DNA from 4 places in the Shewanella zhangzhouensis genome. Region 1 is predicted to be linked to each of the others. Evidence: predicted binding sites of a transcription regulator. Region 1 holds the regulator's gene; each other region holds the start of a gene.
What was found. Region 1 encodes FliA, which starts transcription of late flagellar genes. Its sites were predicted from a motif close to CTAAAGNTNNNNNNNNNNNNGCCGATA; they were not measured.
Positions count from the first base shown of each region.

Region 1 (6,099 bases):
TTTTATTGTCATTTATATTCCTGCCAACAGCACGCGCTCGGGCTACTTCCGCTTGGCATAATGTTTCAATAATCCGGGAACATCCAGAATCAGCGCTATTCCACCGTCTGAGGTAATAGTGGCACCGGCCATACCCGGCGTGCCATGGAGCAAAGCGCCAAGCGGCTTAATCACCACTTCTTCCTGACCGATTAGGGCATCGACCACAAAACCAATTTGCATCGTCCCCAACTGCACTATCACCACATGACCGTGCTTTTTGTCACCATGCTTGAACTTGGTTTTGCGGCGGCTCAGCCACTGCTCCAGATAAAAGAGGGGAACGGCCTTATCCCGGAAAATCACAGTCAACTGACCATCCACTATGTTGGTCTTGGTCAAATCCAGGTGGAATATCTCATTGACGCTCGACAGTGGCAGAGCAAATACCTGCTTGGCCACTTCCACCATCAGGGTTGGCATAATCGCCAGCGTCAGCGGCACTTTAATCTCAAGGATGGTGCCCTTGCCTTTAACCGAATCGATGTGCACGGTACCGTTGAGCTGGGTAATACGGGTTTTCACCACGTCCATACCCACACCACGGCCAGAAATATCGGAAATTTCGGTTTTGGTGGAGAAACCGGGAGCAAAAATCAGATTGTAGGCCTCATGGTCCGACATACGGGCCGCGGCATCTTCATCAAGTACACCGCGTTTTACGGCGATGGCCTTGAGTTTTTCCGGGTCCATCCCAGCGCCGTCGTCTTCGATTTTCAGGAGAATATGATCCCCTTCCTGACTGGCAGATAGGGTAATGGTACCTGTCTTAGGTTTACCACTGGCTACACGATCGGCGGGCATTTCAATCCCGTGGTCGACTGAGTTGCGCACCAGGTGCACCAGAGGGTCTGCGAGGGCCTCCACCAGGTTTTTATCGAGATCTGTTTCCTCGCCGACCAGCACCAAGTCAATTTCTTTATTGAGGCTGCGTGCTAGGTCACGTACTACCCGTGGGAAACGGCCGAATACCTTCTTGATGGGCTGCATCCGTGTTTTCATCACGGCGCCCTGTAAATCGGCTGTCACCAAATCGAGGTTAGCCAAGGCTTTGGACATTTCCTCGTCTTCGCGGGTAACACCCAGGCTGACCAAGCGGTTACGTACCAGCACCAACTCACCGACCATGTTCATGATCTGGTCGAGTCGGGCAGTGTCGACCCTGACAGTGGTCTCCCCCTGAGGCACAGAGGCGCCGCCTGCCGGTGCGGCTTTTGCGACAGGTGCTGGACTTTTTTCTGCTGCAGCAACAGGTTTTGGTGCTTCAACAGATGATGAGGGTTTTACAACGGGCTTTGGCGACTCGGCGGGCGCTGCGGCTGATTTGGGCTGACTCACTGCTGGCGAGGCAGGTTTAGCTGCAGATGCAATACCGGGCCCGGTACCCTTACCGTGAAGTTCATCCAACAACTTTTCAAACTCGTCATCGGTGATTTCATCAGTGTCTACATGGTCTGCGGGACTGTCTTCCACTTTGGCAACCACTTTATCGGTGGTGGCTTTAAACTTGCCCGAACCATGGAGTTCATCGAGTAAGGCTTCAAACTCGTCGTCGGTAATTTCATCACCGGCAGGTGCGGCTTTGGCGGCAGCTTTGTCGGTACTTGGCGCAGCGCCAGTCGCTCCGGTGACACCAGGGCCTTTACCACTTCCGTGCAGCGCATCCAGGAGTGCTTCGAATTCGGCTTCGTTGATTTCGTCAATGCTGGAATCACTGGCGGGTGAGTCAAACAGAAAATCATCACTCATGGCAGGTGCCTGGCTAGCGGGCTCAGCCGCCACAGGCTCTTCAAGGTCGCCAAAAAGCTCAACGCCGGGAATCTCATCGTCCACGTTTATCGTAGGTTCAGATGAAGGCGATGAGGGGGCTTCTCCGCCTTCAGACGGTAAGGGTGCGCCGGAGGACAGAAGCTTGAGTTTATCCAGTAACTCGGCAGAGGCAGGTTCTTGCTCTTGTCCTGCCTGAGTTTGGGCGAACATGGTATTGATTGCGTCCACCGACTGAAGAATGATATCCATCAGTTCAGCGGTGACGTGGCGTTTACCTGTTCGGAGCAAATCAAAGGTATTTTCCGATTCATGGCACACGTCCACCATGGGTGCGAGCCCCAGGAAGCCAGCCCCACCTTTAACCGTGTGAAAGCCCCGGAAAATGGCATTGAGCAGATCCGTGTCTTCCGGATTATTCTCAAGAGCAACCAATTGTTCCTGCAGAAGCTCGAGAATTTCGCCGGCTTCTATCAAAAAATCCTGCAGAATCTCTTCATCAACATCAAATGACATTAAATTGACTCCTTATCAGAAACCCAGGCTGGACAGCAGGTCATCGACTTCATCCTGACCAGTCACCACATCCTGACGAAGCTCGGCATTCATGATTGGACCTTCCGCTTCTATGCTGCTGGTACTCTTCTGGGTAACTTCTGTGGCTGGTTGCTCGCCAAAGACGGTCAACATTGACACCAGGCTATTCTCGACTTCACGAACCAAATCGATAACACGGCGGATCATCTGTCCGGTCAGATCCTGGAAGTCCTGCGCCATTAAAATCTGATTCAAAAGCTCGCGCAGTCTTTCTGAGTCCATGGCACTGCGATTCATCAGCTGCTGTACGTCATGGCACAGGCTTTTGAACTCAGTAATGTCGATATCACGCCGCATGAGCTTATCCCAGGCTGGCATGACGGTTTGAATATGGTTAATGAGGGCGTCAGCGAGAGGCAAACACTCTTCTACGGCATCCATGGTTTTATTGGCTGCCTGCTCCGTCATATCGATGACGTAGTTCAGTCGCTCTTTGGCGTCAGGAATGTCGATACTGGCCAGTTCCATCAGGCGACTGTCCAACTGAAAATCAACCAGCGCACTGTGTAATTGGCGGGTCAGCTTACCCACTTCGTCAAACAGCTCTTTCTGAATGGGGACAGCAAGGTCCCGCAGCAGTAAATCAGCCTTTTCCTGCTCACCTGCACTGAGGAGCGTGACGAGTTCCTGTGCCTGTTCGAGACTAATGAGCCCTGATGTGTTTGCCTGCATAGCTCATCCTTGCTCAACCAAGTCGTTCGAATATCTTGTCCAGCTTCTCTTTCAGTGTCGCAGCAGTAAAAGGCTTAACCACATAGCCATTTACGCCAGCCTGAGCGGCGGCAATAATCTGCTCACGCTTGGCTTCAGCGGTCACCATCAGTACCGGAATATGCTTCAGGTTTTCATCGGCGCGAATCGCTTTGAGCAAATCGATACCCTGCATGCCCGGCATGTTCCAATCGGTAACCACAAAATCGAAATCACCCTTTTGCAGCATCGGCAAGGCGGTTGAGCCATCATCTGCTTCCTGGGTGTTATTAAACCCCAAGTCTCGCAACAAGTTCTTGATGATACGTCTCATTGTTGAAAAGTCGTCAACAATGAGAATCTTCATATTCTTGTCCAAGGTTTCCTCCGGTGAGCTGACACTCTAGCTGCTCAAATAATAATTTATACTTGTGTCCAATGCTTGAGCTTACCTTTGAGCCTGAGCATCGCCTGACTGTGGATCTGGCATACCCGCGACTCACTCACATCAAGAATGGCGCCTATTTCTTTTAAATTCAGTGCTTCATCGTAATAAAGTGATAACACCAGCGCGTCCCGCTCGGGTAACTGGCGAATGGCATCTGCCAAAGCCTGCTGGAACTGGTTCTGAGCCAGGTCATCATAAATGTCGTTGGTTTGTTCCCCGTCGGGAACCAGAACATCGTGTGATACGCCTAAATCTTCTATCCCTATGATTTTACCAACAGAAACATCATTGAGGATATGATGGTATTCCTCCATCGACATATCAAGTCTTTCGGCAATTTCTGTGTCCCGGGCATCACGTCCGAGCTCTTGTTCCAGTTCGTCTATCACCTGGGCGACTCTGCGCTGATTACGATGAACAGAACGTGGAACCCAATCACCTTTACGGATTTCATCCAGCATGGCACCACGAATTCGAATGCCAGCAAAGGTTTCAAACTTGGCGCCTTTGCCGCCGTCAAATTTGGCCGAAGCCTCGAGCAGGCCAATCATGCCCGCCTGCAGCAAGTCGTCCAACTGTACGGATGCCGGCAATCTGGCCAACATGTGGTGCGCGATTCTTTTAACCAGCGGTGCGTACTGTTCAACGATGGAGGTTTTACTCTCCATGGAGGTATACGCCGCGGCTTTATTCACTCGCTCTGTCCTCTTGATAATCGGGACGATGTACCAGCCGCTCTACGAAAAATTCGAGATGGCCACCGGGTTGCTGCGGAATAGGCCAACTCATCACCTTATTCGCCAGCCCATGGTAGGCAATGGCAGCAGGTGATTTGGGGTAAGCCTCTACAATCAATTTTTGCTTACGTACTGATTTTCGCAAGTTTTCATCGAAGGGAATGGTTGCAACCAATTCAAGAGCCACGTCGAGAAAACGGTCAGTCACCTTGCTGAGTTTAGCAAAAAGCTCCATGCCCTCGCGTAGGCTGCGAACCATATTTGCCACAATCTTGAACCTGAACACACCATGCTCACGGCTGAGGATTTTGATGAGTGCATAGGCATCTGTGATAGACGTAGGCTCGTCACATACCACAACCAACACATCCTGAGCCGCACGGGAGAAACTGAGCACCATGTCGGAGATACCGGCTGCGGTATCGACAATAAGCACATCGAATTGGGTGCGCATTTCACTGAAGGCCCGGATAAGACCTGCATGCTGCGCAGCGGTCAGCTCGACCATCGCCTGAGTACCCGACGTAGCGGGTACTATGCCTATGCCCTTGGGACCACGCAGAATGATATCGTCCAGTTCGGCGTCCCCGGACAACACATGGGAGAGATTTTTTTCGGCACGCAGACCCAACATCACATCGACGTTAGCCAAGCCGAGGTCGGCATCCAGTACCAATACCCGTTTGCCCTTTTCTGCCAGAGCCACAGCCGTATTGATGGACACGCTGGTCTTGCCTACCCCACCTTTGCCGCCTGTCACGGCAATGACTTTTACTTTTTCGTTATATGGCTGATTCATCATACGTAAACCGCTTGCTTGATCACGGGTCATAGCTTTACTCGAACGCAAAGGTCGTGCTTTCCGACCACATATTGTTGTCGATGCCCTGATACTCAGGTTCATTCAGGGCATCAAGCGCCTGTCTTGCCAACGCCAGGGTGTCTGCGACTTTCATATCTTCAGGAACTCTTTGTCCATCAGTCACATAACTCAGTGGCAGCCCACTCTGGATAAGTACGCTTAATGCGCCGGCCAGAGAAACAGATTCATCCAGTTTGGTCAATACAGCGCCGGATAAAGGGATGCGCTGGAAGTGTTTAACCGCATCCTGAAGCACACGACGTTGCGACGTTGCTGACAATACCAGATAACTGCGGATCGGCAAGGCACTGTTAGCCGTTAAATTGTCTAATTGCTCCACCAGTCGCATATCTCGCTGTCCCATTCCGGCGGTATCTATCAATACTAGCTTGCGATTGCGCAGCTGATAAAGAATTTGTTGCAACTCATTGAGATCATGAGCTTGCTTAACAGGACATCCCATGATTTTGCCATAAGTTGCCAATTGCTCAAAGGCTCCAATGCGATAATGGTCGGTGGTGATCAGTGCAACCTGATCGGCGCCGTGATGAGCAGCAAATCGGGCCGCAATTTTGGCAATAGACGTGGTTTTACCAACACCGGTTGGGCCAACAAAGGCGACGACGCCACCACGCCTCACAATATCATCACCTTGATTATCAAGCATATTTGCCAAGCTTTGTGGCAAAGCCTTGACCAGTTCAGCCGGGCTGTAGTGCTGAGACAAGCCCGCCAGCTTAGCCGCCACAGCTGGAGAGAACTCAGCCTCCAGCAGGCGGGTTTCGAGCATGGCGCCCACAGGATCGGTTCGATTTTTCTGCTCCATCATCAGGGAAGACACCTGATGGGTCAGCAAATTGCGCAGTGATGCCAACTCTTCTTTCATGGCGTCCAGTTCAATTTGCTGGCGGCCCGGCGCACGGTTTTTCTCGGCATCCGGCGTAAAAGTGGCCTGGCGG
Region 1 is NZ_CP080414.1:2,905,349-2,911,447, forward strand. It holds gene K0H63_RS12695 (protein-glutamate methylesterase/protein-glutamine glutaminase) at 1-12, opposite strand, end outside; gene K0H63_RS12700 (chemotaxis protein CheA) at 43-2,322, opposite strand; gene K0H63_RS12705 (protein phosphatase CheZ) at 2,338-3,075, opposite strand; gene cheY (chemotaxis response regulator CheY) at 3,089-3,472, opposite strand; gene K0H63_RS12715 (RNA polymerase sigma factor FliA) at 3,517-4,236, opposite strand; gene K0H63_RS12720 (MinD/ParA family protein) at 4,229-5,110, opposite strand; gene flhF (flagellar biosynthesis GTPase FlhF) at 5,115-6,099, opposite strand, start outside.

Region 2 (6,099 bases), 560 kb from region 1:
CAGGCAAGTTTGTCACTGTGTCCAGAAAGCAAGCCGATGGCGACTGGTTACTCTCCATTGATTCCAGCAACCGCTCCGAGCCCAGGTTTTATTACCAGACACAGCCCGTGGGCGAACTCTATTTCGGGCAAAGGTTCAGCTCACCCGATGTTGCAAAGAAACCCTGACGTCTGACCTGAGTGCTGAGTAGTAAAATTATGTCGACTCCCTGCCCTTGCGGCCTTGGAAGCTATCACAGCTGCTGTGAACCTTTCCACTGCGGCAAGAAACACGCCCCAACGCCAGAAGCCTTGATGAGGTCTCGCTACAGCGCCTTCGTGCTTAACATGTGGGGCTATTTGATTGCAACCCATCACCCGGGCCACCTTCATGGGCTGACCGAATCCATACTGGCCGAAGGCCCACAGCCGCAGTGGCGAGGTCTCACGGTACACGACAGCCATAGCGATACTCAGAGCGGCGAGGTGTTTTTCACCGCCTGGTACCTGGAAGCCGGCAAGTTGGATGGCATATGTGAGCGTTCATTATTCGTTTTCGAGGAAGGCCAATGGTTTTACACCAAAGGCAAGCAGTATGCACCTAAGCTTCCCGGCAGAAATGATACCTGTGTATGTGGCAGCGGTAAAAAGCTCAAACACTGTTGTTTGAAAAGCCAGTAGCAATAGACATTAAAAAAGCGCCCATGGGCGCTTTTTTAATGCACTGCTTTTTTAATGCACTGTAATGAGCCGGTCCTGGCCAATAAACTTCGAGAACTCCGCTTCACGCAACGCAGGGCTATAGAGGAAGCCCTGTGCCTGATGGCAAAGGTTGGCCGCCAAAAACGCCTCTTGTTCCGGGGTTTCCACCCCTTCTGCGGTCAGCGACAGATTCAAGGCCTTGGCCATGGCAATAATGGCGCTCACAATCTCCTGACTTTCCCGGCTGATGGTGAGATCGGAGATAAACGAGCGGTCGATTTTAATCTTGCTGATGGGAAACTGTTTTAAATACCGCATCGAGCTGTAACCGGTACCAAAGTCATCGATAGCTAGCCCCACACCGAGTTCAGCGAGCTCCTGGCACAGGTTGGTGGCATAACGTATATCTTCCATCAACTCAGTTTCTGTGATCTCCAAAATCAGTGTCTTGGGCTTGAGGCGATAGCGAGTCAACAATTGCCATACCTGTTCATAGAGATTACCGCTGAAAAACTGCCTGGCGGACACGTTCACGTGCATGGAAATATCCAGGTTGTGATGCTGCCATAAGTTCAGCTGCCGGCACGCCGCTTCCAGCACCCAGCTGCCGATAGCGGTTATCAGGCCCGATTGCTCGGCGATATCAATAAACGCCCCGGGATAAAGCACCCCTTTTTTAGGGTGGTGCCAGCGGATAAGCGCCTCTGCGCCCGTGTAGCGATCGTTTTGCAGATCGCGCAGCGGCTGATAATAGAGCTCAAATTGCCGGCCTCGAATGGCCGAATGCAAATCACGCTCTATCTGAGCATCGTCTTTAAAGGCACTGAGCAGGGTGTTATTGAATATTTGAATGGCAGCGCCCTGCTTCTTCTTGGCGTATTGCACGGCAATGTCGGCACAGGTCAATGGCGCTATCAGATTACTCACAGAGGCAATATCGACAATGGCCAGCGCCGGTTTGGGGTCAACCTGCTCCCGGCCTATCTGTACCGGCGCCGAAAGATGTTGGTACAGGCGATTGCTGATAAATTCGACTTCGGCACTGAGTTTTTCTCCGAGAAGCAAAATTGCAAATTCATCACTACCAACCCGGGCAATCTCGGTGGCCTTATTGATGTCAGAGAAGTGCCTCAGGCGCCGCGCAATCTCCATGAGCAGTGCATCGCCCTGCTCATGACCATAGGTATCGTTAAAGCGTTTAAAACCTACCAAATCAACCAGTAGCAATTGGCCCTGCTGAGTCCGGTCGAGTACCCGGTTGAAATGGAGACGGTTATAGAGCCCGGTTAACGAACATCGCCACGCAAGGCGCTCGAGCTCCTGTTGGTAGTTGTGCTGCTCGGAGTTATCTTCACAGGTGACCAGCACATAATAGTTACCACGCTCAGTAACAAACTGACTTGCCTGGTAATTCAACCAGTAGTCGCGACCATCGTAACGCTTGAGCTTTACCTCGCCCTTGGCACTGAGACCGCGAAACACCCGTCCGAGCACTTCTTCTGCGAGCCGTGGGTGCTGCGTGAAAAAATCCAATTGCCGTAAAGAGCGACCTATAACCTTTTCCCGAGGCACACCTGTGATGTCTCCATGAGCCTTATTGACGTATTCGACGGTTTCGGTGTGCAGGTTAATGAGCATAAACACCTGCTCAGACTGCTCCACTGCGCTCTTAAACAGCGACAGTTTTTCTTCTTTGTCGTAGGTGTTGCGGGTTGCCAGCGCCAAGGCCAGCTGATCGGCCACCTGGCTTGCGATATGAAGCTCGCTGTCGCTCCAGCGCGCGCCTATGCTGCGCTCAAGACTCAATACGCCTTCGATGTGACCGTTTATCCGGATAGCCACTTCGAGGGCCGAATGGACACCATTGGGAGTAAAGTAGCTGGACGCCAACTCAACGAGTCTTTGGTCATTCGCCACATCAAAAGCATCGATATGGCGCCGGCTTTCGAGTTCTTTCAAATAGAGTGGGCAATCGCTGATTTGAGCAGGACGCCTTGCACAGGGTTCCAGTCGGTGCTTACCGAAGTGTGCAACCTGATATTGGCTGGACAGCTGTGCATCAAACGCCCACACGCTGGCGTCACAAAGCCCCAGTGTTTGACACAGGAGTTCGGTCGCCAGTTCGGCGGTTTTTTCGAAGTCACCTTGCTGCTTGGCAGCAGAGTGAACTATTTGATCGACCAGAAATTGATATTTACGCCTTTTCACTCAGTTCCCTAAATCCCAGGGTGCGGGAAATGACGGACGTCTGTGCGCCCTTTTCTAAATTATTGTTATTTTTTATTGGTTTTCGACTGTACATCAGCTGATTAGTTTGTAGCAACAGCCGTTACAATTAATTTTTTACAGCCCTTGCTCCAATTGAAAAATCATTTTTTCTGCAGCCACATCAAAGGTAATTCTGAGACGTACACCTACCTCAGTACTGTCTATCTGCACGGTAACATTGGCGAACCGTTTTACCGCCAAATCACATAGGTGTTGGGCTTTGGCATCTGCACCATCACCTGAAAACTCCAGGGTCAGTTCTGTATCTTCTGCTGCTATAACAGCACCAATATCGACAAAGCTGCCGCAGTCGGTGCAGGTATCTTTAACGCTGGCGGCTTGATTCGCTTCGATGGCTTTCATAACGCTAAACTCCTTTATGAAGACGTATTCGGGTTAAATTGGTGCAACTACCGCAAATTATAGGCAAATTTGCAAAATCAAACCCTGTCTTGCATCAAACCATGGCCATCAGATTTCGGTTGTCTGCGTGCTCCATCAGTTTTCCGAGTGCACGCTGCGCTTCGAGAATATCGTTAAAGTGTTGGTGAGTAGGTATGGTCGGCCGTGCGTCAGAATAGAAACGACGCTGCACTGTAGGTGCGCAGTTATTCAAGGCAATTAACATATCAGCAGGAAGGTCGCCTCGGATGACAACAGGCTCAGGCAAGAGTGCCTGGCTTAAATGAAACGCCTTTTTACCGAATGTTCTGAATACGCCACTGTTATCCATGCAGTCCTCAGCACCGGGTTTGGCGATCAGGGTCTGCTTGGGGGGCAGCTCGAAATGTTTGTGCAGCTTCTGCTCAACCGATTCATCGGTGGATAACCAAAACTCTGCAAAATCACGGGCATCCTGGGACAACATTGCCAATATCAAGCCAAAATCGCCCCTGCGCCCCTCTTCAACGGCACGGGCAAGACGGTCACCTACTTGGCTTTCATTGACTAAACCAGCAGCAATCTGCATAAAAAAACATCACAAAAACAGGTCGTTGTCATTTAATCGACCAATCGGCGCCTAACTTTAGCCTTTTTTGCAAATTTAGCCTTTACATGACTATCGATTCTGCTTACTATGGCCGCCGCTGATGAGGAGGGGTTCCCGAGTGGCCAAAGGGATCAGACTGTAAATCTGACGGCTCCGCCTTCGAAGGTTCGAATCCTTCTCCCTCCACCACTTCAGCAACGCAAGAAAAATGTAAAGCAAGAAACTCGTGGAGGGGTTCCCGAGTGGCCAAAGGGATCAGACTGTAAATCTGACGGCTCCGCCTTCGAAGGTTCGAATCCTTCTCCCTCCACCACTTGTTTCTTTCACTTTACGCCATGATGGAGGGGTTCCCGAGTGGCCAAAGGGATCAGACTGTAAATCTGACGGCTCCGCCTTCGAAGGTTCGAATCCTTCTCCCTCCACCATCTTGTCTGCTTTGGTCGGCAGAATCTATTGTAATTCACCTCGCTTTTCACATCTGTTAATGCCAATCGCAACAATCTCAGCCAGCTTTGATCCTGACGCTGTGAAATCCTGTTGATTTTTCATATTATCCAAGCTCGTATCGCAAAACACAGGACTCCCCATGAGCCTTCCCATATGCACCAGCTGGGTAGCCAATGCCATCGGCAAAATTGAAGCCGACTTTCAGCGCAGCGCCGACACCCATCTTATTAAGCTCGAGTTACCGATACTGGACGGCATCGACATCTATTTAAAAGACGAAAGCACCCACCCCACAGGTAGCCTCAAACATCGTCTCGCCCGTTCACTGTTCCTGTATGCCCTTTGTAACGGCTGGATTAAAGAAGGCACGGCGGTTATCGAGTCTTCATCCGGCAGCACGGCTGTATCGGAGGCCTATTTTGCCCGCCTGCTTGGTTTACCCTTTATTGCGGTGATGCCAAAGAGCACCGCCAAGCGCAAAATCGAGCAAATTGAGTTTTATGGCGGCCGTTGCCATTTTGTTGAACATTCCAGCGAGATTTACGCCGAGTCAGAGAAGCTTGCCAGAGAACTCAACGGCCATTACATGGATCAGTTTACCTACGCCGAACGGGCCACCGACTGGCGCGGCAACAACAACATCGCCAACGCGATTTTTGGCCAAATGGAGCGCGAACCCCATCCCATCCCCAGCTGGATTGTAATGAGCCCGGGCACTGGCGGCACGTCAGCCACCATTGGTCGCTATATCCGCTATCAGCGCCTCGCTACCAAATTGCTGGTGGTCGACCCGCAGCACTCGGTGTTTTACGACTACTTCAATACCGGTGACGCCAGCATTACCTGTGAAAAAGGCAGCTGTATTGAAGGCATTGGCCGGCCCAGAGTGGAGCCCTCTTTTATTCCGGGAGTGGTGGATGAAATGCTGAAAGTCGCGGACGTGAACTCCATTGCCACCATGTATTGGCTTGAAGCGTTAATCGGCCGCAAAACCGGACCTTCTACCGGCACCAACTTGTACGGCGCGCTGAAACTGGCTTCCCAAATGAAGGCAAGCGGCGAAAGCGGCAGTATCGTTACGCTTATCTGCGATCCCGGCGAGCGGTATCTCGATACCTACTACAACAGCGACTGGGTGGGTTCTCACATCGGCGATATCACCGCAGCCAGTGCTGCCCTCGCCGCCTTCAATGAAAGTGGCAAGCTGTGAGTGCCTGTTGACTCAACTAAAAAAGCTCCCGTGGGAGCTTTTTTATTGGCAGGACTTCCGCAAAAGACCTATTAATCAATCAATATTCAAATACTTATGGGTTTGAATTGATAGACGCCAGTTGCGGGCAATGCAGGTTTTCATCGCAAGCTCTGTGGCACGGGCCTTCTGGCTGATGGGCTGCAAACAAATGGTTTTGCCAGTGATATCCACACCTTCCAGTAGCGCATCGAGCTCATCAATGTGCGCATCGGTAGCCACTGGATGCTTGATTTCATTGGCACGTTCAAGGGCTTGTTTCAGCACCGGATAGCCGCCTTTCATATTCACCTTGGGCGATACAGTCACATAGGTGCTCTCTGAGCAGCGCACCTCAAAGGTGCCACTGGTTTCAATCTGGCAATGAAACCCTGCCGCTTCAAAGCCTTGGGTTAAATCCGTTAAGTCGTGCATACAGGGTTCGCCGCCGGTGATCACCACCAGTTTGGCGGAAAAGCCCTTAT
Region 2 is NZ_CP080414.1:2,342,054-2,348,152, forward strand. It holds gene K0H63_RS10155 (YybH family protein) at 1-167, shown strand, start outside; gene K0H63_RS10160 (YchJ family protein) at 198-659, shown strand; gene K0H63_RS10165 (putative bifunctional diguanylate cyclase/phosphodiesterase) at 711-2,888, opposite strand; gene K0H63_RS10170 (DUF406 family protein) at 3,024-3,311, opposite strand; gene K0H63_RS10175 (VC2046/SO_2500 family protein) at 3,406-3,918, opposite strand; tRNA gene K0H63_RS10180 (tRNA-Tyr) at 4,044-4,128, shown strand; tRNA gene K0H63_RS10185 (tRNA-Tyr) at 4,168-4,252, shown strand; tRNA gene K0H63_RS10190 (tRNA-Tyr) at 4,280-4,364, shown strand; gene K0H63_RS10195 (PLP-dependent cysteine synthase family protein) at 4,526-5,596, shown strand; gene queE (7-carboxy-7-deazaguanine synthase QueE) at 5,672-6,099, opposite strand, start outside.
Region 2: a site for FliA is predicted at 3,953-3,979, ahead of K0H63_RS10175 (VC2046/SO_2500 family protein). Genes of this name have one in related genera too.

Region 3 (6,099 bases), 2.1 Mb from region 1:
GTTGACTTCGGCATAGGCATGTTGCGCTTTGTCAGATGCCAAAAACTCCATCAGCTTAACGGCCTGTTCCTTGTTGGGAGCATATTTTGGCATGGCCATGCCGGACACATTGATGTGGGTGCCACGGTTAGCTTGGTTGGGGAAGTTGATGTATACGGCTTCAGCCCAGCTCTTTTGCTCAGGGTCCTGCATCATGGCACCGAAGTAATAGCTGTTGCCGATGGCGATATCACACAGGCCTTCCTTTACGGCCTTGACCTGTGCCCTGTCGTTCCCCTGAGGTTTGCGCGCCAGATTGGCTTTCAGGCCTTCGAGCCACACTTTGGTTTCGGCCTCGCCCTTGTTGGCAATCATGGATGCCACCAGCGAAATATTGTAAGGATGCTTACCGCTGCGGGTGCAGATTTTACCTTTGTATTTGGGATCGGCCAGATCTTCATAGTCGATATCCAACTTACCCAGCCTTTCTTTTGAAGAGTACAGGCTGCGGGTGCGCACCGTCAGGGCATACCAATCACCATCGGCTGAGCGCAACTGCGCTGGAATGTTGCTCTCGAGAACCGGACTTTGCACCTTGTCCACCAGATCTTTATCAACCAGCTCCATCAGCTTAGAGAACTCGGAGGTCAATACCAAATCCGCCGGAGACAGACGGCCTTCACGCTGCAGACGTTCTGCTATGCCATCTTTGGCAAATACCAGCTGGGTTTGAATGCCGGTTTCTTTCGTGAATTCTGCCAGTATGGGCTCGATCAAAAATGCCTGACGATAGGAATAGACAGTCAACGTATCAGCCGCCATGGCAGAGCCGGTCAAGCAGGCCAGGCCTGCGAACAATACCCCTTTGGACAATTTCATCTCGAACTCCCAGAACTTGGTTAAGTCAAAACAAACTAATGATAATTATTATCACTACAGACAGGGTAATCCAAGGGGTCTTAACTGACAACTTAAACTCGCCAAAATGTTAGCTGAGTCAATGAAATTTATCGATATTACTCAATGTGTTACGCAATTGCACCGAAAGCAAACCGCGAATTATCTCAAACTAAACTAAACTGAAACTTAATTGTTAACCGGCAGGGGGCTAGCACAATGGACTTGTTTTTGCTGTTGCTGGCTCTGGCTGTGTCAGTAGGCTGGTTCGTTTACAGTAAGTATCAATCGGATCACTGGCATCAACGTCACAGGGAGTGCAGACACAAAAAGCACGCTGTAGTGCCCCATGAGCTGGAGATTCCTAAAGATCAGAGTGTGTACGAGTCCCTGGAAGAGGTAGAGCACCAGGCCAGGATCAATGGGGCAAAGCCACAGGGCCTACATCCATTTCACTGCGTCACTGTGGTTGCCGGTTTAAATGACTGCAGTGCCAGACAGGCCATGGATGGGCAACGATTTCTCTCCGGTGATGCCCCCGCCATTCCACTGAAAGGCTGTGATGCCGAAACCTGCCATTGCCATTATCAGCACTTTGAAGACCGCCGGATCCCCCACTCAGACAGACGGGCGAGGTATGGGCTAACAGAAGAATTGTATGGGCATTTCGGTGAAAAAAATAAGCGCCAACTCCCCAAGGGCCGGCGCATTACAGATGTTTAGCAGGCAATATCCGGGCGCGTTTCACGGAATATTGGCAACTCACGCACTTCGTCAAACCACAGTGTCAGCGCCGGTGCAAGATTACGCCACTCCAGTGCCGGATGTCGGTAATCCATATAATCCAATAAGCACACCAACGCCATACTGTGGGCGTTAATGCGGTCAGACGAACCGGCACCCTGACGCTCAAGCTCACGAATGCCCCTCAAGAGCGCCTGTTCAAAACGCGAGGTCCAAAACGCTGAACGCACGCCCTCTTCTTCACGCATCTGCTCCTGCCTCAGCTTTACTGCACTGTCGATAAGCCCTTTCAGCAGTGAAAACTGACACTGGGCATGCCAATCCAAACCCGGCTCTCCAAACAACTGACTCTTGGCATAGGTTGCATCAAGGTAGCGGCAGATCACTTCACTGTCGTAGAGGGCGGCCCCATCGTTCAAAAACAAGCAGGGAATTTGCCCGAGAGGATTGGCACTCAGCAAGGTATCACCATTTTCCAATGGATTGGTGTTCAGCTCTTCGACATCCAATTCCAGGTAGCGCACCACGATTCGGACCATACGGGAATAAGGCGAAGGTGCAGAGCATAAAAGCTTCATGGGAGTTCCTTGTGTGTTACCAGTATTTTTCCACTGTGATTTGCCCGGGTGCCCTGCGAAGGTTTTTACACAGACCACGTTCGAGCAACATTGCCTGGGTGCTTGCAACCATCTCGGGATTACCACAAATCATGACCTGAGAATGCGCGGCAGACAAAGTAAGGCCGCTGGCGGCTTCGAGCGCGCCAGAAGCCAGCGCATCGGGTATCCTTTGTTGCATTGCACCGGGTACGGATTCCCGGGTAACGGATAAGATGAGTTGTAAGCTGGGCCTGCTTGCTGCCAGGGCTTGCAACTCGTCAAGATAAGCCAGATCCTCAGCCCGGCGAACCCCATATACAAGCACCAGGTGTTCAAACCTTTGCCAGGGCTCTTCGGTGCCAAGCATGGAAATAAAGGGGCCAACGGCGGTACCAGTGGCGAGCATCCAGAGCTGACGCCCGGCTGCGGGGGCGTCGGGTAATTCGCCCAAGGTTAAAAAGCCGGTCGCGCTGGCAGAAACTTGAAGCACATCACCGGGGCTCAAATCCTGCAATCTCGGAGAGAGCTCGCCCTCTTCAACGGCAACGGCCAGCACCTCGATATAATCGGTTCCGGGAGGGTTAACCAGAGAATAAGCCCGAGCTATGCGCTTATCCTCACTGGGTAAACTGAGTTTAATAAACTGTCCCGCAATAAAGGGCGCTATTTTGGCATCAATCCTGAGACTGAACAGCTTGTCGGTCCAATCCTTTCTTTGCAACACCCGGCCTTCGACCCACATGTCGCCTCCCCTACTCTGTGGCTGCAGCTCCAGCATAAGCAAGGGAGGAAAAAATAAAAACCCTTTTTAACGAAGGCGTTTATCCTGCTGTGCTCTGTTCTTTATCTTGTGGATTCATCTTGTCGGCAAAATCCTTGAGCCCTTGCTGCACCAGGTCGTAGGTCTTATCAACGCCCGCTGCGATATCCCCTTCCAGTACCTTAAGACCACTGAGTATGTCTCTGGCTTCTTTGAAGCCCTCATCAATCGCACCGCCAATCACAGCCATAAACCCCTCCAACTGCTGAACCAATGGCTGGCTGCTATTTTGAGATTGATAAACGCTGAAGAATTGGGTGGCAAAATCAACTATTCTGCCGGCCGTGGCTTCTGGAGAAGTATCAACGCCTTCCTCTGCCAGCCGCTCAATGGCCTGCTCGCCCATAGTCGGGGCAAGCTGCTCATTGATGGCTTCGATCGCGGCACGATACAGCAATACCATGGGCTCATCGGCAGCACTCAGGCTCACCTCTTGCTGTGCCGAAAGTATCGCTGCGTTCATCAAGGCACGGCTGGAATGTGCAGCTGTCTTTTGGCTGGCAACCACAGCAACAGTCTCACCATGGTTTTTGCCCGCTTCGGGGCTCTTGTCTTTTGCCACTTGAGACACTGTGGCACCGTGATTGGGTTGGGGCGGGCGAATTTCCATGGATTACCTCGATACTGACACAAGTCTGCTCAACCTCTGTATCGGATAATTTTTGTACAACTTTAATAAAAAGTCGTCCTCTTGTTGCAAGAAAGCAATAGGGAACATACTCGACTTAAGTTTTAATTTAAACTTCACCAGCCTTGAGTATAATGGCCGGCCAAAGATTGATTCAGTTAACACTTAGGGAGTAAAGTGGGGGCTGGATCAACCATTTAAAGCTCAGGATCCGGATAGTGAATAAGCCAAATATGCCCGAGGTAAAACCTCGCAGTACCAGTTGTCAGAACTGCGACAGACTAACCGAGATTGAAGGAGAACAACTCTGTTTCAGGGATGGGCGCATCATTCGATTAATGCCTGCCGACGGGGAAAAACATTTGCCGCTGCTGTGTGAGGGATGGCGTAAGCCCCCTTCCTCTAAATGATTAGCCTTGGCTGTAAAAACCTGCCGAAGGATGGCTACCGGCTTGGGCGCTGCGGATCACATTGTCCAACACCATGTCTGTGTTTAGTTTTGCCAGCGTCAATCCTCGGGTAGACACCTTAAGACCAGCGCAGAGCTGTGCGTATATATCCACCAACGTTTCCTGAGTCACCTGCCGTTTTTTCAAGGTTGTAGAAACGGCATTCCAATCTGTGGTGACTTTTTCACTCATGCCTTCCAAATTGACCAGCAAAGCGATGTTTTTCATAGCGACTCCGTGACAATTTTTATCCTTTTTAGGATTATGCGAGCGCTTTGCTGAATCACACCTGAACTTCACTTCATCTTTTGCTCATGCTGAATATGCCAGAGCCTGGCGTAAAGACCGTCCATCGCGAGCAATTGTTTATGGGTTCCCTGCTCGGCAATGCGTCCCTTACTCAGCACCAAAATGCGGTCGGCATCCACTATGGTTGAGAGTCGGTGGGCGACCACCAGACTGGTGTGTCCGGTGGCCACTTCTTTCAGGGCATCCAATATCGCCTTCTCGGCACGGCTGTCCAGTGAAGAGGTCGCTTCATCAAACACCAGGATGGGCGACCCCTTGAGCATGGCTCTGGCGATGGCAACCCGCTGTTTTTCTCCACCAGAGAGTTTAAGGCCGCGCTCACCCACCTTGGTGTCCCAACCCGATGGCAATGCCGCCACAAAATCTGCCAGATGTGCATGACGAATTACGGCCAGAACCTCTTCATCACTGGCATCCGGGCGGCCATAGCGGATGTTTTCCAGCAGCGAGTCATTAAAGAGCACAGTATCCTGGGGCACTATGGCTATGGCTCTTCTCAGGCTGTCCTGGGTCATGTCGCGAAGATCCATGTCATCGATGCAAATACGCCCGGAATCGACGTCATAGAAGCGAAACAGCAGCTTAATCAGCGTTGACTTGCCGGCGCCGCTGTCACCCACCACGGCCACCTTTTCCCCGGGTGCCACAGTAAAACTGACATCCGACAAAATAGTGCGCTCGTCGTAGCTGAAGTTAACCTGCTCAAAACGGATTTCTCCCCGCTGGCAGGCAAAATTCACGGCATCGGTCTTATCTTCAATGCGCGGCGTTTTGTCCAAGAGGCCAAACATCCGCTCGATGTTCGCCAGTGCGCCACGGATTTCCCTGTAGACAAAGCCCAAAAAGTTCAACGGCATAAAGAGCTGCATCATAAAGGCATTGATGAGCACAAAATCGCCCAGTGTCATCTGGCTTTCGGTCACATGCTTGGCGGCAAGTGCCATCATGGCGGTCATTGCAACGGCAATTATGACTGCCTGGCCGCCGTTCAGGGCAAATAACGACAGACGGTTATTTCGTTTGGCCGTTTCCCAGGCTTCCAACGCCTTGTCATAGTGGTCCGACTCAAAGCGCTCGTTGTTAAAGTACTTCACGGTTTCATAGTTCAGCAGACTATCGATGGCGCGGGTATTGGAAACGGAATCTGCCTTGGCCGCCTGGCGCACATATTCGGTACGCCACTCGGTGGCAACCACACTGAAGCCGATATAAAGGATGACGGAAACCAGGGTGATACCGGCGAATTGCCAGCCGTATTTAACGAAAAAGATACCCACCACCAAGGCAATTTCCAGTAAGGTCGGCACTATGTTGAACACCATAAAGCGCATCAAAAAACTCACGCCACTGGTGCCCCTTTCTATATCTCTGGAAAGACCGCCGGTGCGACGTTCAAGGTGAAAGTCCAGATCCAGGCGATGTAAGTGATCAAACACCGCCAGCCCCAATCGGCGGATGGCCCGCTCTGTGACACGCCCAAACAGGGTGTCGCGGATTTCCCCGGTAATGGACATCAGCAAGCGGGTGCCACCGTACGCCAGCACCAACCCCAATGGCACGGCAACCAAGGCTTCACTCCTGCCTGCATCCAGACCATCCACCAGCCCTTTCAACAAAAAAGGCATACCTACACTCGCCAGCTTGGCAATCAACAAGCACAGCAGTGCAAGCAAA
Region 3 is NZ_CP080414.1:855,144-861,242, reverse strand. It holds gene K0H63_RS03710 (Fe(3+) ABC transporter substrate-binding protein) at 1-858, opposite strand, end outside; gene K0H63_RS03705 (hypothetical protein) at 1,096-1,599, shown strand; gene K0H63_RS03700 (glutathione S-transferase) at 1,596-2,198, opposite strand; gene K0H63_RS03695 (ferredoxin--NADP reductase) at 2,215-2,961, opposite strand; gene K0H63_RS03690 (DUF5610 domain-containing protein) at 3,041-3,649, opposite strand; gene K0H63_RS03685 (hypothetical protein) at 4,078-4,344, opposite strand; gene K0H63_RS03680 (ABCB family ABC transporter ATP-binding protein/permease) at 4,413-6,099, opposite strand, start outside.
Region 3: a site for FliA is predicted at 3,689-3,715, ahead of K0H63_RS03690 (DUF5610 domain-containing protein). Genes of this name have one in related genera too.

Region 4 (6,099 bases), 210 kb from region 1:
GACAGGACCGACAGACCAACCAGCACAAGCATCACCAATTTGACCAGCAAGCTTGCCTGTAAAAAGAGTCCCAAAAACGAAATATCAGCGTGCACCTTGTGTTAACTCCTGCGCTATATGGGGTGGAATGGCATGGGGCCGCATCTTCGACAATGCCACGCAGGCAACCACTATGTGTCCCTCGCAGTAACAGGTGCCGGCCTCATCCAGAAGTCGTTGTTCGAAAACCATGGAGGCTTTCTTCATTTCTATGACAGTGGAATGCACAAAAAGATTCTGCTCAAAGCGCGCCGCTTTACGAAACTCTATCTCGGCCCGCTTCACCACAAAGGCGATATCGCCGGCCAGCAGCTCGGTCTGGCTGATGCCGAGCGCACGCAGCCATTCGCTTCTTGCCCGCTCGAAAAAGTTGAGATAATTGGAGTGATACACTACCCCACCGGCATCGGTATCTTCGTAGTAGACGGAAATAGGCCAGATAAACATGGCAAATGCGCACAAATCCTCTTGTTAAAGTGAGGCCTACTATACCTAGCCTGCTCGGGATTGTGAATGGCCGCTCCCCCGCCAACTGTAAAGAAAAATAAATGATAAAAGGGGCCGAAGCCCCTTGTATCAACGCATTTTTTGTGCGTTTTGCGTTCAGAGTTCAGTTGGCAGGGTTAAACCGAAGTTTTGCCACAAAAAGGCATAGATGTCGGCAAACTCGGCAATCTGCATCGAGGTGGGTTTACCCGCACCATGCCCGGCCTTTGACTCAATTCGCATAATCACAGGCGCTTGCCCCTTCTGTTTGGCCTGCAACATGGCGCCAAACTTGAAGCTGTGCAGCGGCACTACGCGATCGTCATGGTCGGCTGTCATCACCATGGTGGCAGGATAGGCCTGCGCTTTCACGTTGTGATAAGGCGAATATGCCAGCAGATATGGGAAGTCCTCAGCATTGTCGGCACTGCCGTATTCAGCCGTCCAGGCCCAACCTATGGTGAACTTCTGGAAGCGCAGCATATCCAGCACACCAACGGCTGGCAGGATGGCGGCAAACAAATCAGGTCTCTGGGTCACTGCTGCGCCCATCAAGAGCCCACCGTTGCTGCGGCCATAGGCGCCGAGCTTACTGCTGTTGGTGTAGTTTTCGCTGATAAGGTATTCGGCGGCAGCAAAATAGTCGTCAAACACGTTTTGCTTTTTACCGAACATACCGGCCTTGTGCCACTCTTCACCGTACTCGCTGCCACCACGAAGGGCTGGCACCGCATAGATGCCACCCATGTCCAGCCAGGCAATGGTGGCGGGGCTGAAGCGCGGGGTCATGGAGATAGAAAAACCACCGTAGGCATAAAGCAGCGTCGGGTTATTGCCGTCTTTCTTCAGCCCTTTTTTGTAACTGACCAGCATGGGGATGCGAGTGCCGTCTTTGCTGGTGTAAAACACCTGCTCAGACACGTAGTCGTCCGGATTGAAGGATACCTTGGGCGCACTGAACAGCTCATTGGTGCCCTTGTTCAGATCGTACTTGTAGATAGTCTGAGGCTGCACATAGCTGTTGAAGATGTAATAAAAGTAAGGCTTGCTGGCCTTGCCGTAGGGACCGGCTATCTTGCCCTTACCCGGCAGCGGCACATCCTCACGCTTCACCCCATCCATATTGTAAATGGACAATTGGCCCAGCACATCGTGCAGATAACTCACCACCAGATGCTCGCTGATAATGCTGACCGCAGCGATGGGGTCCTGAGATTCCGGCACCAGGGTGCGCCAGTTGTCTTTGGCAGGATTTCGGGTATCGACGGCAATGATGCGGCCTTTCGGGGCATCCAGATCGGTCTTGAAGTAGAACACCGGACCTTCGTTACCGAGGAACTGGTATTCAGCTTCCAACTCGCTCATCAGCTCAACCACTTTAAGGCTTTTATCTTTGAGCGGTTTATAGAAGAAGCGATTGCGGCTGTCTGTCCCCACTGAGACGCTTATCAGCAGGAAGTTACCGTCATCGGACACAGTGGACGAAAAGCCCCACTCGGGCTGGTCCGGACGCTCGTATACCAGAGTATCCTTCGCCTGTTCCTCGCCAATGCGGTGGAAATACACCTTCTGGTTGTAGTTCACATCGACCAGGATATCGCCGCCAGCGGGCGCATCATAGCGAGAGTAGTACACACCACTGTTGTCATGGGCCCACTCGGCGCGGGAAAACTTGATCCAGTTAAGGCTATCAGCCAACTTGCGGCCACTGGCCACATCGATAAAGGCCCACTCCTGCCAGTCGGAGCCGGACTTTGAAACGCCGTAAGCCAGGGTTTTGCCATCACCGCTTACGGATACGCCGGATAGGGCCACAGTGCCATCGGCTGAAAGCGTGTTGGGGTCAAGCAGTACCCGCTCGGCGCCGCCCTTTTCACTCACATAGAGTACGTTTTGTGATTGCAGGCCATTGTTTCTGAAAATAAAGCGATTTTCACCGTGCTCAAAAGGTGCACCTACTTTTTCAAAGTTCCACAGCTCGGTAATGCGGTCAACCACCACTTGCTTATTGGGAATGGCGGCAAGGTATTCTTCACCAAAAGCCTGCTGCCGTTTGACCCAATCTTCGGTCTCAGGGCTGCTTTCTTCGAGCCAACGATAAGGGTCTTGCACCTCAACGCCGTGAATTTGTTCACTTATGGCAACCGTTTGGCTGGCAGGATAAGCGATACCAGCCGCAGGGGCATCTTGGGTCGCTTCTTTGGTGTGACAGCCTGATAATCCCAGAGCAAAACCCAGGGTCAGCAGGCTTAGAGTGCTGATTCTGCTTGTCATTGTTGTCTTCCTTTGCAGTAGAGAGGTGCATTGCCGCTGCCCACTATACCCCCAAAAATGGAGGTGGCAATGGCAGGTAAACGTGGTGGTGAAACTTTCGCCAAGGTCCGGCGTTAAAAGAGTGATAACATCTTATGGCGATGCCATACGCTTTTTTATGCTTGATATGTGCTTAATTACTCGAAATATACGGATTAAGGCCGTTAACGTGCGCCAGATCACACAATGATTCATTAGTTAAACTAATCTCAAATTCCAATTTTTCTCGTTTGTTGTTCTTATCATGCCTGACTACAATGACCACGTTTTCCGGAAGTGTCTGCTTCGCAGATTGTGAAAACAAAGAACATTTTATCGCTGTGTCTGACACATCGATATCATCCCTGGTTCTTATGCTTGACTTCCTTCCTTCAATTTGTTGATTGCAATGCTTATTCTTTTGCGGCCCACTTGGAATCAAGTGGGCTTTTTTTTACATCCCCATTTGCATCCCTGCCCAACAAAAAAGACCGCGTTGGCGGTCTTTTTTATGAAGAAAATTTAATCCTCAGATAGCTTTGGTTATCTGGATGACCACCCGGCGGTTTCGCTGGCGCTCATCCGCCCCTTGGTTGGAAGCCACGTGACGGGTTTCGCCGTGGCCCTCTGTTTGAATACGGTCAGCGGGGATGCCTTTACTGACAAAAAAGTCCTTTACTGAATCCGCGCGCTTGTCAGACACCTTTTGGTTCAGGTTACGGCCGCCGTGGCTGTCGGTATAGGCATTGATGAGGATAAGCTCAACATCGGGGTCCAGGCTCAGGTATTCCTGCACCCGCGCCAGCTGTGCCTTGGAAAAACGGGTCAGCTCAGTTCCACCCGACTCATAATTGAGCACGGTAAAGGCGATATCATCGAAACTGTAGGGCAGCAAGCCAGATAAACACTGACGAAACTCAGTGTACTTGCGACGGAAATTGGCCGCCGACAAACCCACGGCAACCTTATTGTCGCTGTTGTACCAGTCGGCGTAGTAGAAAGTGGGCTCACGGCCGCGCTCAAGCTCGGTCAGCATCGACCAGGCGGCCTTTTTGGGTACTTCGCCGTTAAAGTCTCTCATATAAGACAGCCTGGTAATGGTCGACTGAACTTCGCCGGGGCGCCAGGAGGGAGCCTTGCTCACCAGGGTTGCCGCCGTGGCCGCATCGGGTTTCGACCACATATCCAGAGTAAACAGCAGATTCTGATCTTTACCGGCAGCGCTGGAAAACACGGCTTTGCCGTAAGCAGGGATATCATGCTCCAGACTGCAGCGAATACGGGAGTTTTCGGCCAGGCGCCACTGGGAGTCGGCAATGGTGGCCACGTAGTGACGCATGTCGGCCGCCGCGCCCAGTGGCAGCAGCAGTGCAGATAGAATAAAGCAGTTACGCCACATAGGAATTCTCACAATTCAATGCTTACTCTGGAACTATCGACCAATATTCCCGGTTCTTTAGCGCAGATTTTGCGCAATCAAACATGACAGCCAAGGCGCCTTTTAGCATAATAGCGCCCTTTGCAACGACCAGAGAATTCAGGATGTCTGACGCCTTCAACCCCAACAAGCTCAAGTACCGGTTCCGTGGCTATTATCCTGTGGTAATAGATGTGGAAACCGCCGGCTTCAATGCTCAGACCGATGCCTTGCTGGAAATTGCCGTCACCCTGCTGACCATGGACGATAACGGCATGCTGGCGCTGGATAAAACGCTGCATTTTCATATCGAGCCCTTTGAAGGCGCTAATCTTGAACCTGCTGCGCTGGCCTTTAACGGCATAGACCCAAGCAATCCGCTGCGTGGCGCGGTCAGCGAAAAAGACGCGATACTGGAAATTTTCAAGGCGGTGCGCAAAGGCATGAAAGCGTCAGATTGCCACAGAGCCGTGATTGTGGCCCACAATGCCGCATTCGACCATGGTTTTGTTAGCAAGGCGATTGAGCGCAGTGGCGTTAAACGCTCGCCATTCCATCCCTTTGCCACTTTCGACACCGCCTGTTTGTCTGGTCTGGCCCTGGGGCACACAGTGCTGGCACAGGCCTGTAAAATCGCCGGCATTCCCTTCGACAATAAAGAAGCCCACAGTGCCCTTTATGATACTGAGCGTACCGCCGAGCTCTTCTGTTATATCGTCAACCGCTGGAAGTCCCTCGGCGGCTGGCCGTTACTGGGTGCAGACGCCCTAGAAGAGACCGAGGATGCAACAGCGGATAACGAAAACGCCGCTGTCGATGCCGAGGCCAGCGCTGGCGAATAAGCGAAGCTCCCGCGCCATCTGCTTATAGCGCCCCTTAAATCAACAACAGCCAGGCAAATCACAGAAATGAAAAAGCCGCCCTTGGGCGGCTTTTTTATGCGATTCAATGTGATCCAGATATTGGATTACAGGTCGTCAGCGTTTTCGCTCAGGTAAGCAGCAACGCCGTCTGGGCTGGCGCTCATACCTTTCTTACCTTTTTCCCAACCGGCTGGGCACACTTCGCCGTGCTCTTCGTGGAACTGCAGCGCGTCAATCATACGCAGCATTTCGTCAACGTTACGGCCCAGTGGCAGGTCGTTCACTACCTGGTGACGTACCATACCTTCCTTGTCAATCAGGAAAGAACCACGGAAAGCCACACCGGCTTCTGGATGCTCTACGTCGTAGGCCTGACAGATTTCGTGCTTAACGTCAGCCACCAGAGTGTACTTAACAGGGCCGATACCGCCCTTGTCTACTGGGGTGTTACGCCAGGCGTTGTGGCTGAACTGAGAGTCGATGGAAACACCGATCACTTCAACACCACGCTTGGTGAACTCTTCCATGCGGTGATCGAACGCGATCAGCTCAGATGGGCACACGAAAGTGAAGTCCAGTGGGTAGAAGAAAACCACGGCTGCTTTGCCCTTGATGGCTGCAGTCAGGTTGAAGTTGTCAACGATTTCGCCTGAACCCAGAACGGCAGCAGCAGTAAAATCGGGGGCCTTGCGACCTACTAATACGCTCATTGGTAACCTCCATCTATGGATTGAGCTAGGGATAATACGAACTTTCCTGTTAGATATTCAGCATTATAAGAGGTGCCATGAGCCTGACAACCCAATTTGGAGGAATATCACACAATTGCTCCGTTCCCCGGTCTGTCAGAGCAATTTATCGCCGTAAAGCCCCCTGCATTTCCGGGGCTTTTCAAGTGGCACGACCGCACTGGATCACAATTGGCAAATTTGTATGTGAATTCGTGCCCATTGCTGGACAAGCAAGGGAAACACTGTCAAAAATAGCCCTTTTGATTGAAGA
Region 4 is NZ_CP080414.1:2,697,028-2,703,126, forward strand. It holds gene tolQ (protein TolQ) at 1-95, opposite strand, end outside; gene ybgC (tol-pal system-associated acyl-CoA thioesterase) at 85-486, opposite strand; gene K0H63_RS11725 (prolyl oligopeptidase family serine peptidase) at 643-2,799, opposite strand; gene K0H63_RS11730 (flagellar protein MotY) at 3,347-4,216, opposite strand; gene rnt (ribonuclease T) at 4,360-5,076, shown strand; gene K0H63_RS11740 (peroxiredoxin C) at 5,202-5,807, opposite strand.
Region 4: a site for FliA is predicted at 4,251-4,277, ahead of K0H63_RS11730 (flagellar protein MotY). Genes of this name have one in related genera too.